DNA from 2 places in the Neomicrococcus lactis genome. Region 2 is predicted to be linked to the other one. Evidence: predicted binding sites of a transcription regulator. Region 2 holds the regulator's gene; the other holds the start of a gene.
What was found. The regulator LexA, encoded in region 2, represses DNA repair genes until DNA is damaged. The targets are predictions, from matches to a motif close to TCGAACANNTGTTCGA.
Positions count from the first base shown of each region.

Region 1: BKA12_RS10175 (HNH endonuclease signature motif containing protein) is a predicted target of LexA. The motif match lies at 1,797-1,812, and genes of this name have one in related genera.

Region 1 is NZ_JACHBL010000001.1:2,247,193-2,251,316, reverse strand. Features, by position in the region: gene BKA12_RS10180 (heavy metal translocating P-type ATPase) at 1-1,736, shown strand, start outside; gene BKA12_RS10175 (HNH endonuclease signature motif containing protein) at 1,931-3,433, shown strand; gene BKA12_RS12540 (hypothetical protein) at 3,795-3,929, shown strand; gene BKA12_RS10170 (alpha/beta fold hydrolase) at 4,053-4,124, shown strand, end outside.
Region 2 is NZ_JACHBL010000001.1:1,207,363-1,215,645, forward strand. Features, by position in the region: gene priA (bifunctional 1-(5-phosphoribosyl)-5-((5-phosphoribosylamino)methylideneamino)imidazole-4-carboxamide isomerase/phosphoribosylanthranilate isomerase PriA) at 1-388, opposite strand, end outside; gene BKA12_RS05475 (hypothetical protein) at 482-637, opposite strand; gene hisH (imidazole glycerol phosphate synthase subunit HisH) at 637-1,275, opposite strand; gene hisB (imidazoleglycerol-phosphate dehydratase HisB) at 1,277-1,897, opposite strand; gene BKA12_RS05490 (histidinol-phosphate transaminase) at 2,047-3,147, opposite strand; gene BKA12_RS05495 (LysM peptidoglycan-binding domain-containing protein) at 3,312-3,719, opposite strand; gene lexA (transcriptional repressor LexA) at 4,016-4,771, shown strand; gene BKA12_RS05505 (ATP-dependent DNA helicase) at 4,828-6,855, opposite strand; gene hflX (GTPase HflX) at 6,852-8,283, opposite strand, start outside.

The DNA of each region.
Region 1 (4,124 bases), 1.0 Mb from region 2:
CCGCTCACGCGCACTTTGGCATGGCCATGGACATGTCCGGTCACCAGCTGTACTTCGAGACCGCCGGCGTGATCACGACGTTCCTCTTGTTGGGACGTTATCTTGAGGCGCGCGCGAAGAGCCGTGCAGGTGATGCTTTGCGTGCTTTGCTAGATCTTGGTGCCAAGGAAGCCACGGTTGTGCGTGATGGCGCCGAAGTGCGAATTCCTGCTGCCTCGCTGGTTCCTGGCGACATGATTGTGGTTCGCCCGGGCGAGAAAATCGCGACGGACGGCTATGTGGTGGAGGGCAACTCTGCCGTGGATACGTCGCTCGTGACCGGCGAATCCGTGCCCGTCGAGGTGGGTCCAGATGACACCGTCACGGGTGCCACCATGAACACCTCGGGGCGTCTGTTGGTACGCGCTACGCGCGTTGGCGCGGATACGACGTTGGCCTCGATGGGTCGCCTCGTTTCCGAAGCGCAGTCTGGCAAGTCCAAGATCGCCCGTCTCGCGGACCGCATCTCCGGCATCTTCGTTCCCGTGGTCATCGGTATTGCTCTGCTGACCTTTGTGCTGTGGTGGATGATCGGCGGTCAGCTTGAACCGGCATTCGTGGCTGCAGTGTCCGTTCTGGTGATTGCATGCCCTTGTGCGCTGGGCCTGGCGACCCCTATCGGCCTTTTGGTGGGTACTGGCCGCGGCGCTCAGCTGGGCATTTTGATTCGCGGACCCGAGGTTCTTGAGGACACCCGCACCGTGAACACCGTCTTGCTGGACAAGACCGGCACCATCACCGAGGGCAAGCTATCCGTGTCTTCTGTGACCGCTTTTGGGGGTGCTTCCAAGGCGAAGCTCGTGGCCCTTGCGGCCGCTGCTGAGCAGGGATCTGAGCACCCGATCGCCACGGCCATCGTGGCGCACTCGCAGTCTTTGCGCGCTTCCGGCGAGCTCGAGGACTTCCCCACCCCGCAGACCTTCGAGTCATCCGCGGGCGGCGGGGTGAAGTCACGTGTTTTGACGCCTGCTCGTTGGCATTCGTCCGCTCCTGACGGAGTCGATGTTCTGGTGGGCCGGCCGTTGTTCTTGATGCAGCAAGGCATCATCTTCGGCAAGGATCAGCTGGAGTCCTTCACGCAAGCGCAGCAACACGGCGAGACCGTGGTTGCCATTGCCGTGAGCGGCAAGGCGCTGGGCTATGTCAGCTTGCAGGACACCATCAAGTCATCGTCGGCGGCTGCTATCGCCGAGCTCAAGGGAATGGGACTGCGTCCCGTGCTCTTGACGGGCGACAACCGTGCCGTGGCTGAAAAGGTTGCGGCCGAAGTGGGCATCTCCCCCGAGGACGTCTTTGCCGACGTCCTGCCTGAAGGCAAGGTTGAAGCCGTCAAGAAGCTTCAGTCGCAAGGTTCCGTGGTTGCCATGGTGGGTGACGGCGTCAACGACGCCCCCGCCCTTGCCAAGGCCGATCTCGGCATTGCCATGGGATCTGGAACCGACGTCGCCATCGAGGCCGCGGACATCACCTTGATGGGCAATAGCGTTGGCCAGGTTGGGCAGTCCATCGCGCTCTCCCGCAAGACGCTTTCGACCATCAAAACCAACCTGTTCTGGGCCTTTGCCTACAACACGCTGGGCATCCCGATCGCCGCCTTCGGGCTGCTCAACCCGATGATCGCCGGCGCCGCCATGGCTGCCAGCTCAGTTCTGGTGGTGCTGAATTCGCTTCGGCTGCGCAGTTTCGGGCGCAGCTAGGGCTCGCTTATACCTCACACTACGACGGCGAAGCTCTGTTTTTGCACACCCTGTTGATAACCGAATATCTCATCTATAACTGTGGGTGAAGGAAAAATACTTATCCACAAATTCGCGTATTTCGTGGTGCTTCGTTTGTATCTTCGATAGGATGGAGTTATCAATTCGATCCGGAGCCTACGGGGGCTGATCGCATGACCACCACGCCACTACTCCAACGAATGCTCACCTACTCAGGCTCTTTGCGGACTGAGTTCGACTCCCTCAGTGACACCCAGCTGACCACAATGAGTGACGATCAGTGGGCTGATTATGCCGACGCTGTCGAGGCCATATCCCGGTTTCTCACGCGATTTCAGGTTCATGCCGCTGCGGCGTTTGTTCGTGCGGTGCAGGACGCTGAAGCTGCTGGTGTGGGTACGCGATTGCGCACGAAAACCCCCGAAGAGCGTTTGGCTGAGCGGCTTGGCGTGACGAAGTCCGAGATCCGACGACGCGTGGCCCTGGCCGATGCGCTCCAATCCGGCACGGACGAATACGGTCAGGCTGTTGAGCCCAAGTACCCGGCAGTGGCCGAGTTATTCAACAGTGGTGGCACCAGCCTCTCGACCGCCTCAACGATGATCCGTGAGCTCGATAAGGCCACAGTCCTCTCCAACGCCACACCTGACTCGGATACAGCTCAGGTGAGGCGGGATATGGAAGCCGCTCTCGTGCAGGCGCAGCATCAAGGCGGAGCACCGTTAGTGACGACAGTGGGAAAGAACTGGTTGAACCGGTTGAACACCAAGAACGTGCAGCCAACATCGGAGCTGGCCAAGCAGTTTCAAGGACTCCACCTGATCGGCCGCAAATACGGGCTGAATCATGGCGAGTTCTATCTTGATGACGAGCAGTGGACGACCCTTGTCGCAGGCTCCTCCTTTGAAGCGAACCCACGCATTAAGACCACAAGCGGTGACAGCGGTGGATCGGACACGCTTTTCGACGACGCCGTTTCTCACCAAACCGACGACGACGGTGTCGCTGAGGAACTACGGGACACTCGTACTCGTCCGCAGAAGCTCGCGGACGGTCTCATGCGCACTATTCAAGCTGGTCTGTCCACGAACAAGCTCCCATGGAACGGTGGTTTACGCCCTCAAGTCATGGTCACCATCGATGTAGAGACCTTGCAGGGTCGGCTTGCTTCGGCGAGGACGTTCCAATCGCATTCGGCGCAGGTCGGACCGATCGATCCAGGACTCATCCGACGCATTGCTTGCAACGCAGACCTTTTGCCAATAGTTCTGAATGGTGAAGGACGAGTCCTCGACGTCGGCGCACCACAAAGACTCTTCACCACAGAGCAACGGAAGATCCTCTACGCAAGAGACCTCGGATGCACAGCACCCGGTTGCACGGTTCCGGCCGATGGTTGCGAAGCCCACCACGTCCAAGAATGGAGCAAAGACGGACCAACCACCATCGAAAACGGTGTCCTCGTCTGCCACTTCCACCACAAACTCGTCCACGACACCCCATGGAAGATCGACATGAGTAGAGGCGTACCCTACTGGGTTCCGCCGAAAGCCGTCGACCCAAACCAGAAACCACGACGGAACTACCACTTCCACCCCGAATTGGTCGGAGCTGACTCCGGCCAAAGCGCAGACACTGGCACGGCTGACGATGAGCCGCGCCACGAATTGAACTAGCCGCATCACCAAGAATTTTGTCCGGAAAACCACCGCAACCAAGGAGTCGTATTCCGCGCACGAACAGCACATCCATGCGCACAAAGAGGGCCGCCGAAAGGGGCTTATCCTGCCCGCGACAACAACTAGGAGATCCCTGCCTCCACATCCAGTGACGGCAGAGGAAACCTGTTGATCTTGAAAACTAAAGAGAAGGGCCCAACGCTAAACCACAGCGTTGGGCCAGAAGCCACGGTGTACCTGTCGAACTTCTTGATCAATTTCATTTGAGGTCTATACCTGATTGTGGATCTCAAAAGAGCTCGAAATTTGGGACAGAGATCCACTCATCAAAGTACTATTTCTGCAGTATTTTGATGCTATGAACACCACCGACATCGGCGTAACCCACCGCTTCGTTGATCTTCCCGGCCTCCGCATGCATGTCGCCGACGCTTTAGGACTCTATAAGTCCAGCTATGTGGGGCACGACTTCTCGGCACTGCTGCGTCAGTAGCTTTGTCTGGACTACCCGGACAGAATCAATAAATTTGTCTCGCTGGCAATTCCGCCGCTCGGCATCAAATCCACCATCAAGATGTTCCCGCCGATGATCAAGCACGGCTGGTTTGAATTCCTAATGCCGATTCTCGTTCTCACCCCATACCTGCTGCAGTCGGGCAATCAACCGCTAGCTTGGTACTTGTTGAAC
Region 2 (8,283 bases):
CCACAGCGATCTTGTCGCCGTAACGCTCGATGGCGCGAGCAGTCCACTCTGGGTTTTCGAGAGCTGCCGTACCCAAGTTCACGCGCTCCGCACCGAACTCGAGAGCGCGGTCCAAAGACTCGTCATCGCGAATACCGCCGGAGAGCTCCACCTTGATGTCCAGCTGGTCAGCCACGCGACGCAAGATCTCAGTGTTGTTTCCGCGACCAAAAGCGGCATCCAAGTCAACCAAGTGAACCCACTCGGCGCCGTCGTTCTGCCAAGCCATGGCAGCTTCCAGCGGATCGCCGTAACCGGTCTCGCTGCCAGCTTCGCCCTGTACAAGGCGTACGGCTTGTCCGTCCGCGACGTCAACGGCGGGGAGCAATTCAAGAATCGAGGTATTCATAGTTCTTCCGTTCTATCCGATGCCGCCGAGCACTCAAATGTTCGGCGACTTCTCCCGGGAATACCCGGTTCTGCTTCTAAGGTCTGTTGGTAATCAGGTGGTGTAGGTCAGTGCCCACGCTGCGGCAAGCGCTGCGATAGCCAGTACGACGGCGGTGATGATCCAGGAGATGTGAGCCTTTTGCTGTTTCAGCGACCACGCTCCACCGAGGAGAATTCCACCCAGAGCCATGAGAACGATTGACCACATTAGAGCGTCTCCAGCCAGTTCTTCAGGAGTTGAGCTCCGGCGTCGCCCGACTTCTCAGGGTGGAACTGCACAGCGCTCAGAGGGCCGTTTTCAACACCAGCGATGAATCGGCTCTCTCCGTGCTGAGACCACGTGACAGCCGGCGGCTTCATGCGTGGCTGAGCAACAGAGAAGTTCCATTCCTGCACCGCGTACGAGTGGACGAAGTAGAAGCGCTCGTTTTCGACGCCCTTGAAGAGCTGAGAGTCGGCCGGAGGCTCGACGGTGTTCCACCCCATATGAGGGACAACGTCTGCCTTGAGAAGTTCAACCGTTCCCGGCCACTCCCCCATACCTGGCGTTCGAACGCCGTGCTCCACGCCTTCTTCGAACAAGATCTGGTGTCCCACGCAGATGCCCATCACGGGACGGTTGCCGGCAACGCGGCGACCAATCCACTTCAGCGCACCAACGCTCTTGAGAGCATCCATGACGGCTGCGAACGCGCCCACGCCGGGAACCAAGAGTCCCTGAGCGTTGAGGACATCATCGGCATCGCGGCTGAGCTTGACCTCGGCGCCGACGTGCTCGAGCGCGCGGACGGCAGAGCGCACATTTCCGGAACCGTAATCAAGAACGGTCACCGTTGGCTTGGACATCTTAGAGCGCACCCTTCGTGGACGGAATGGCGTTGCCAATGCGTGGATCCAACTCAGCGGCCTGACGCAATGCGCGAGCAAATGCCTTGAACTGAGCCTCCACGATGTGGTGCGGGTCGCGGCCGGCGATCACGGTGATGTGCATGCAAATGCCAGCGTGCAAAGCGATCGATTCAAAAATGTGACGGGTCAGCGATCCGGTGAAGTGTCCGCCGATGAGGTGGTATTCCTGGCCAGCAGGCTCTCCCGAGTGAACAATGAATGGACGTCCCGAAATATCCACGACGGCGTTGGCCAGCGCCTCATCCAAAGGAACCGTTGCTTCACCGAAGCGACGGATACCGGCCTTGTTGCCCAGTGCCGACTTCAAGACCTCGCCCAGCGTGATGGCAATGTCTTCTACCGTGTGGTGAACGTCGATGTGAGTGTCGCCAGTCGCCTTGACCGTGAGGTCAATCAGGGAATGCTTCGAGAGCGCCGTGAGCATGTGGTCGTAGAAAGGCACGGACGTATCGATGTTGGACTGTCCGGTGCCATCAAGGTTCAACTCAACGACGACGCTGGATTCGCTCGTGGTGCGTTCCATACGGGCGCTGCGGCCACTCAACAATTCGGCAGACATGGATTCCTTTGGTTGGTTCGGTCTGGCGACCGATGGTTCTCGCGCTCTAATACTTCTGGCGTCGACAGCTATGGCTATTCTATCGGCGCCTCTTCTATCTCAGTTGCGCCGTCTAGTTCTCGCAAAAACGGAGAGTTGCCTAGCCGGGGCTAGCTCTTGGCTGACTCGTTCAAGATCTCTTCGAGGCTGGTCAAGAACGCGGTGGTTTCCGCTTCCGTACCGGCCGTAACGCGAAGATGGCCGGGAATGCCCACATCGCGAATTAAGACTCCACGGTTCAGAAGCTCTTGCCACACGTGGGCTGGATCTTCAAGGCCTCCGAAGAAGACGAAGTTTGAATCACTCGATGCCGGGTGCAGCCCCATGCGCTTGAGCTCATCAACGATTCGGTCACGCTGCATCTTGATGTCTTCGACGTTCGCCAAGAGAGCATCAACGTGCTTGAGGGCTGCGTTGGCGGTCGCCTGAGTGACAGCAGAGAGGTGATACGGCAAGCGAACCAAGCGCATTGCGTCGGCGACGGCTGGAGCAGCTGCCATGTAGCCGAGGCGTGCGCCGGCCAAAGCGAAAGCCTTACTCATGGTGCGGGAAACGATCAATCGTTCGCGACCTTCGAGCAAAGTGAGCGCCGACTGCGTGCCCACCTGAGAGAACTCAGCGTAGGCCTCATCAACAATCACCATGGCGTTCGAGGCGGCTCCGGCCTCGTAGACAGCCTCAATGACGTCGAGTCCCAGGGCGGTTCCTGTCGGGTTGTTCGGGGAGCACAGGAACACCACGTTGGGCTGAGCCTCAGTAACCTGGGCCGCGGCAGATTCGGCGGTGAGCTCGAAATCGTCAGCGCGGAAACCTTTGATGTACTCGGTGTCCGTTCCGGCTGCCAACAGCGGGTACATCGAGTAGGTGGGAGGGAAACCCATGGCACTACGGCCCGGGCCACCAAATGCTTGGAGAATGTGTTGCAGGACCTCGTTGGATCCGTTGCCAGCCCAGATGTCGGCTGCAGTGAGATTGTGGCCCAAATACTGGGCAAGACGTTCGCGCAGTTCGGTGAACTCGCGGTCCGGGTAACGGTTGAGTCCGGCTGCGGCCTCGCGAACGTCGGCGGCAATCGTGTCACGAACAACGTCCGGAAGCGGATGAGTATTTTCGTTGACGTTCAGCATGTTGACGACATCAAGCTGAGGCGCGCCATACGGCTTAAGGCCTCGCAAATTGTCGCGAAGAGGAAGTTGGGCAAAAGGATCCATCGGCTGACTCACCCGTCAATTCTAGGCAACGGTCTTGGTACGCCGGAATTGGAAGACGTCATATCTGGACTTCCAGCCCGTGATTTCAGTCGCTAATAGCGTCAGTCCAGCCGCGAAGCTGCCTGCGCCTGGACTAAATCGCTAGATCCTGATGGGTGAAATCGTTATGGGTGAACAGGAACAAAAATCTCTTGGCCGGCCTTGAGGTGCTTGCCGTCGATGGAGTTCAGTTCTTGAATCTGCTCGATCGTGGTGCGTGGATCCTGATTAGGAGATACGGACTTGGCGATGCTCCACATGGAGTCACCTTCCATGACAGTCACCTTGACGGCCTCGACCGTCGAAGGAGCGTCCGTTCCTGCGAAGACGGGCGTGGTGAACATTCCAACGAAGGTCAGAACAGCCGCAGCCAACAGCATGAGCGGAAGGCCGATCAAGACGAGACGGCCACGACGCGTGAGGTGCAAGTGCCGCTGGGATGCGCGAGGAGCGCGACGGGCATTCGAAGATCCTGCGAATGACGAACGGCTAGCGGTCACCTGGAATGGAGACGAAATTGCGGCGATAGTCATTGTTCTTCCTTTCATCCCTTCGAACACTTTGGCGAGTGATGACCTTGTGTCGAAGACTGGTTCGAACTTCTTCGTATATTTGTAGCACGTATCTTCGAAGAATGTCGAGACACGCTCGAACAAATCTTTTATAGCTACCTTCAGATGCCGTAGGGTTGGTCTTACGAAATCCGATAGAACTAGTGTCCTGATCAGCTCTGACACTTAGAACTGAGGATGAGAGATCAGCAGCATCTCAAGGGGATATTCGCCGGGATTCGAAGAGTTGTTTGGCGATAAAGAGACGGGACCAGAACATGACACGACGGACCATGACCAAGATCCAGGAGCGCGCCAACGCGCACTTTCCTGGCCTATCCAGCCGACAGCTTCAGATCATTGATGTCATTCATCGGCTCATGGAAGAAAAGAGCTACCCGCCCACCATGCGAGAAATCGGAGACGCCTCCGGACTCGCATCTCTTTCGAGTGTCACGTATCAGTTGGCACAGCTCGAAGAGCGTGGAGTGCTCCGCCGCGACCCGAACCGCCCCCGTGCCATTGAGCTGCTAATCGATAAGGCTGAAGCCAAGAAGTGGGCGGCTGAGCAAAAGGCTCTCGCCAAGGAAGCGCCCGTCGCTGAGACGTCAGCCCCGCTGTCTGCTGCCGAAGAGAAGCTTGCCGCTTTGGCTCAGGACAACCTGGTTGAGGTTCCCCTCGTTGGCCGCATTGCGGCAGGTGGCCCGATTCTTGCCGAGCAGTCCGTGGAAGACACCATGCTCTTGCCACGCACTCTGACCGGCCAAGGCGAACTTTTCATGCTGAAGGTCGCTGGCGACTCGATGGTGGACGCAGCTATCGCTGACGGCGACTGGGTTGTAGTGCGTCGCCAGAATTCGGCGAACAACGGCGACATCGTGGCTGCATTGCTGGACGATGAAGCCACCGTCAAGACCTTCCGCCAGCGCGACGGTCACACTTGGCTCTTGCCCCAAAACACCAACTACGAACCGATCCTGGGCGATCACGCCACCATCATGGGTCGCGTCGTGTCAGTTCTCCGAGCGCTCTAGTCTTCTTCCCCAAAGTTCTGTCTCTGAGGACAGCGGCTGTTGCTAAGTTCTAGTTTCTAGTTCTTAGCGGCAGCCGCTAGTCGTTTAAGCACTCCGGTCACTACATCCGGATCCGTCGTTGACCACATCGGTGGAAGCGATGCCTTGATGAAGCCGCCATAGCGCCGACTCACCAACCGTGAGTCCAAAATCGCCACCACTCCCCGATCGTGAGATGAACGGATGAGTCGTCCTGCGCCCTGCGCAAGTTTGATGGCCGCGCTAGAGACGGAGACGTCCATGAATCCGCTGCCACCGCGACGGTCCACATCTTGCGAACGGGCCTTGATCAGCGGCTCGTCAGGTCGAGGGAACGGAATGCGGTCGATGATCACTAAACGGCATGAGGTTCCCGGAACGTCAACGCCTTGCCACAAGGACATGGTGCCGAAAAGACACGTCGCTTCGTTCTCCGAGAACTCTTCGACAAGGGCTTTCATGCTTGATTCGCCTTGGCACAAGATTTTGTAGTCCACGCGCTTGCGTAGTTCGGCCGCGGCTTCGTCGGCGGCGCGGCGCGAGGAGAACAGCGCCAACGTTCCACCCTCAGAGGCGTTGATGAGGCGCTCGATTTCGTCGTAGGTCCGCGGATTCACATCGCGCGTCGGCGCATCGAGATGCTTCGCGACATACAAGACGCCTTGTTTTGCGTAGTCGAACGGGCTTCCCACGTCGATTCCAGACCACGACGGCGCACCCTCGCCTCGCAACCCCAAGCTCCCGGCAGCGTTATCGAACGCAGCGCCGATCGCTAGAGTCGCGCTGGTGAGGACCACCGTGCGGTCCTCAAACAGTCCTTCGCGCAACTGAATACCAACAGACAGCGGGGCAACGTACAGAACCCCCGGCGAATCTTCCGCTGCGGTCTGATACCCACTACCGGGCACAAACTCGCGCGGACGAGCCGCCCAGACGACGTCGTACTGTGGGGACGCTTCCAACAAGCGTTCCGCTTGCTCAATGACATACAGGACCTGCGACTTTGCCATTTGCATGGCGCCATCCGCAGCGTTCGCGTCGATCTTGATATCCGAGGCGACCACGCGAGCGGCTTCACGAACCATCGTGAGCGCTTCGCGTTGCTCGTCCGTGACGCCACGAATCAGCAAGCCGTCCGAGACGTTGGAGACCGAAGCTTCAAACGCACGATTCGCGCGCTCCAAGGGTTCCACGATGACCTTCGCGTGCTTGCGGGCTGCACTCGCGGCAGCGGCGATCGTGGCGACAGACAGTGGCTTGGTCACCGAGTTGGTGACGCGGTCCTGCAGCTCATGGGCTTCGTCGATCACGACGGTGTCGAATTCGGGAAGGACCGCCAGACCTTCGAAAGCGGAGATCGCGAGCAACGCGTGGTTGGTCACCACGATGTCCGCTTCAGCTGCCTTCTTACGTGCAACTTCACTGAAGCAGGCTTCGGCGACTGGACACTTTTGCGCGCCGAGGCATTCAAGAGCGCTCACCGACACTTGCCGCCAGGCCCTGTCCGAGACGCCCGGAATCAGTTCGTCGCGATCGCCGGTGTCCGTGTTCTCAGCCCACTCTCGCAAGCGCACAATTTCCTGACCCAGCTGGCTGGTGGGTGAGGCCGCCTGATGAGGCGCGGCTGCGCCACCGTCCACCCACTCGAACAAAGCGTCGCCCGGTTCTTCCGGATAACCGCCTTCGAGCTTGTGCTGGCACACGTAGTTGGAGCGGCCCTTGAGCAGCACGGCGTCTACTTCGCGGGGAAGATCGGGTTCCAAGTGCTTAAGCAACCGCGGCAAGTCACGACCAACAATCTGGCTTTGGAGCGCCAACGTTGCCGTGGAAATGATAATGGGCTTCTCGGCGGTGAGCGAGTGATAAATCGAGGGCACGAGGTACCCCAAAGACTTTCCGGTTCCCGTTCCAGCCTGGACCAGCAAGTGACCGCCTTGTTCAAAGGACTCAATCACTTTGCGGGCCATCTCATGCTGGCCGGGACGTTCTTGACCGCCCATTTTGGAGACAGCAGTCTTCAACAATTCATCGACGCGCTCAGCGCCGTTCAGCTCCTCTTCATTCATGCCTGCGCGCCACCCGATTCATGCGGCACCACAAACTGCTCGAGATCCGCAGCCAGGTCCTCACGAACCTTGACCTTCATGTGCGTGCCTTCAGCCAAATGCTCCGTCGAGAGAATCTCAGCGGACTGCGAGTGCAGCTTGCTGACCAGATCTCCGCGATCGTAAGGAATCACCAAATCCAGTTCCACACCAGGGCGCGGGATGGACTCGGAAACCACCTGAAGCAGCTCGTCGATGCCATAACCCGTGCGGGCAGAGACCACGATGGTTCGTGGCTCGTGGTTCTTGATGCGTTCCAGCACGTATGGATCCGCGGCATCAGCCTTGTTGAGCACGATAATCTCAGGGATGTTCTGCGCGTCAATGTCCCGAAGAACCTCACGCACAGCCCGAATCTGTCCTTCAGGATCCGGGTGGGATCCGTCCACGACGTGCAGAATCAGGTCCGCGTCGCCGATTTCCTCGAGGGTAGACCGGAAAGCTTCCACGAGCTGGGTGGGCAACGAACGCACGAAACCGACGGTGTCCGTCAGCGTGTACTCGATGCCGTCTTCGGTCTGCGTCCGACGCACCGTGGGATCCAGGGTGGCAAAAAGCGCGTTCTCCACCAACACGCCAGCGTTGGTCAAGCGGTTGAGCACCGATGACTTTCCGGCGTTAGTGTATCCAGCGATCGCCACTGACGGTACGTCGTTTCGCTTACGGTTGGCACGCTTGGCTTCGCGAGCAGGCTTCATGCCAGCAATTTCGCGGCGCAGCTTCGCCATGCGGGTTCGAATACGACGGCGATCGAGCTCGATCTTGGTTTCACCAGGACCACGTGAGCCGATGCCGCCGCCGGCAGCACCTACTCGGCCACCAGCCTGACGAGACATGGAGTCACCCCAACCACGAAGACGTGGCAAGAGGTATTCCAGCTGTGCGAGCTCAACTTGAGCTCGACCTTCACGACTCTTAGCGTGCTGGGCGAAGATATCCAGGATCAGCGCGGTGCGGTCAATGACCTTCACTTTGACGATGTCTTCCAAGCTGCGTCGCTGGGACGGTGCCAGCTCCGAATCCACGATCACTGTGTCGGCGCCTTCGGCTGCCACGATTTCGCGCAGCTCTTGAGCCTTGCCCGAACCAATGAACGTGCTTGGATCTGGCTTCATTCGACGCTGGAGCACGCCGTCGAGCACCTCGGAGCCAGCCGTTTCAGCCAGCGCCGCAAGTTCGCGCAACGAGTTCTCAGCGTCTTCAACAGTGCCATCAGACCAAATACCGGCAAGCACCACGCGCTCGAGGCGCAACTGGCGGTATTCGACTTCGGTAACGTCTTCGAGTTCGGTGGACAGACCGGCAACACGGCGCAAAGCACGACGCTCTGCAAGATCTTGCTGATCGCCGTCCCACTCGGAGTGCTCGCGGTCTAGGTGTGACAGAGCC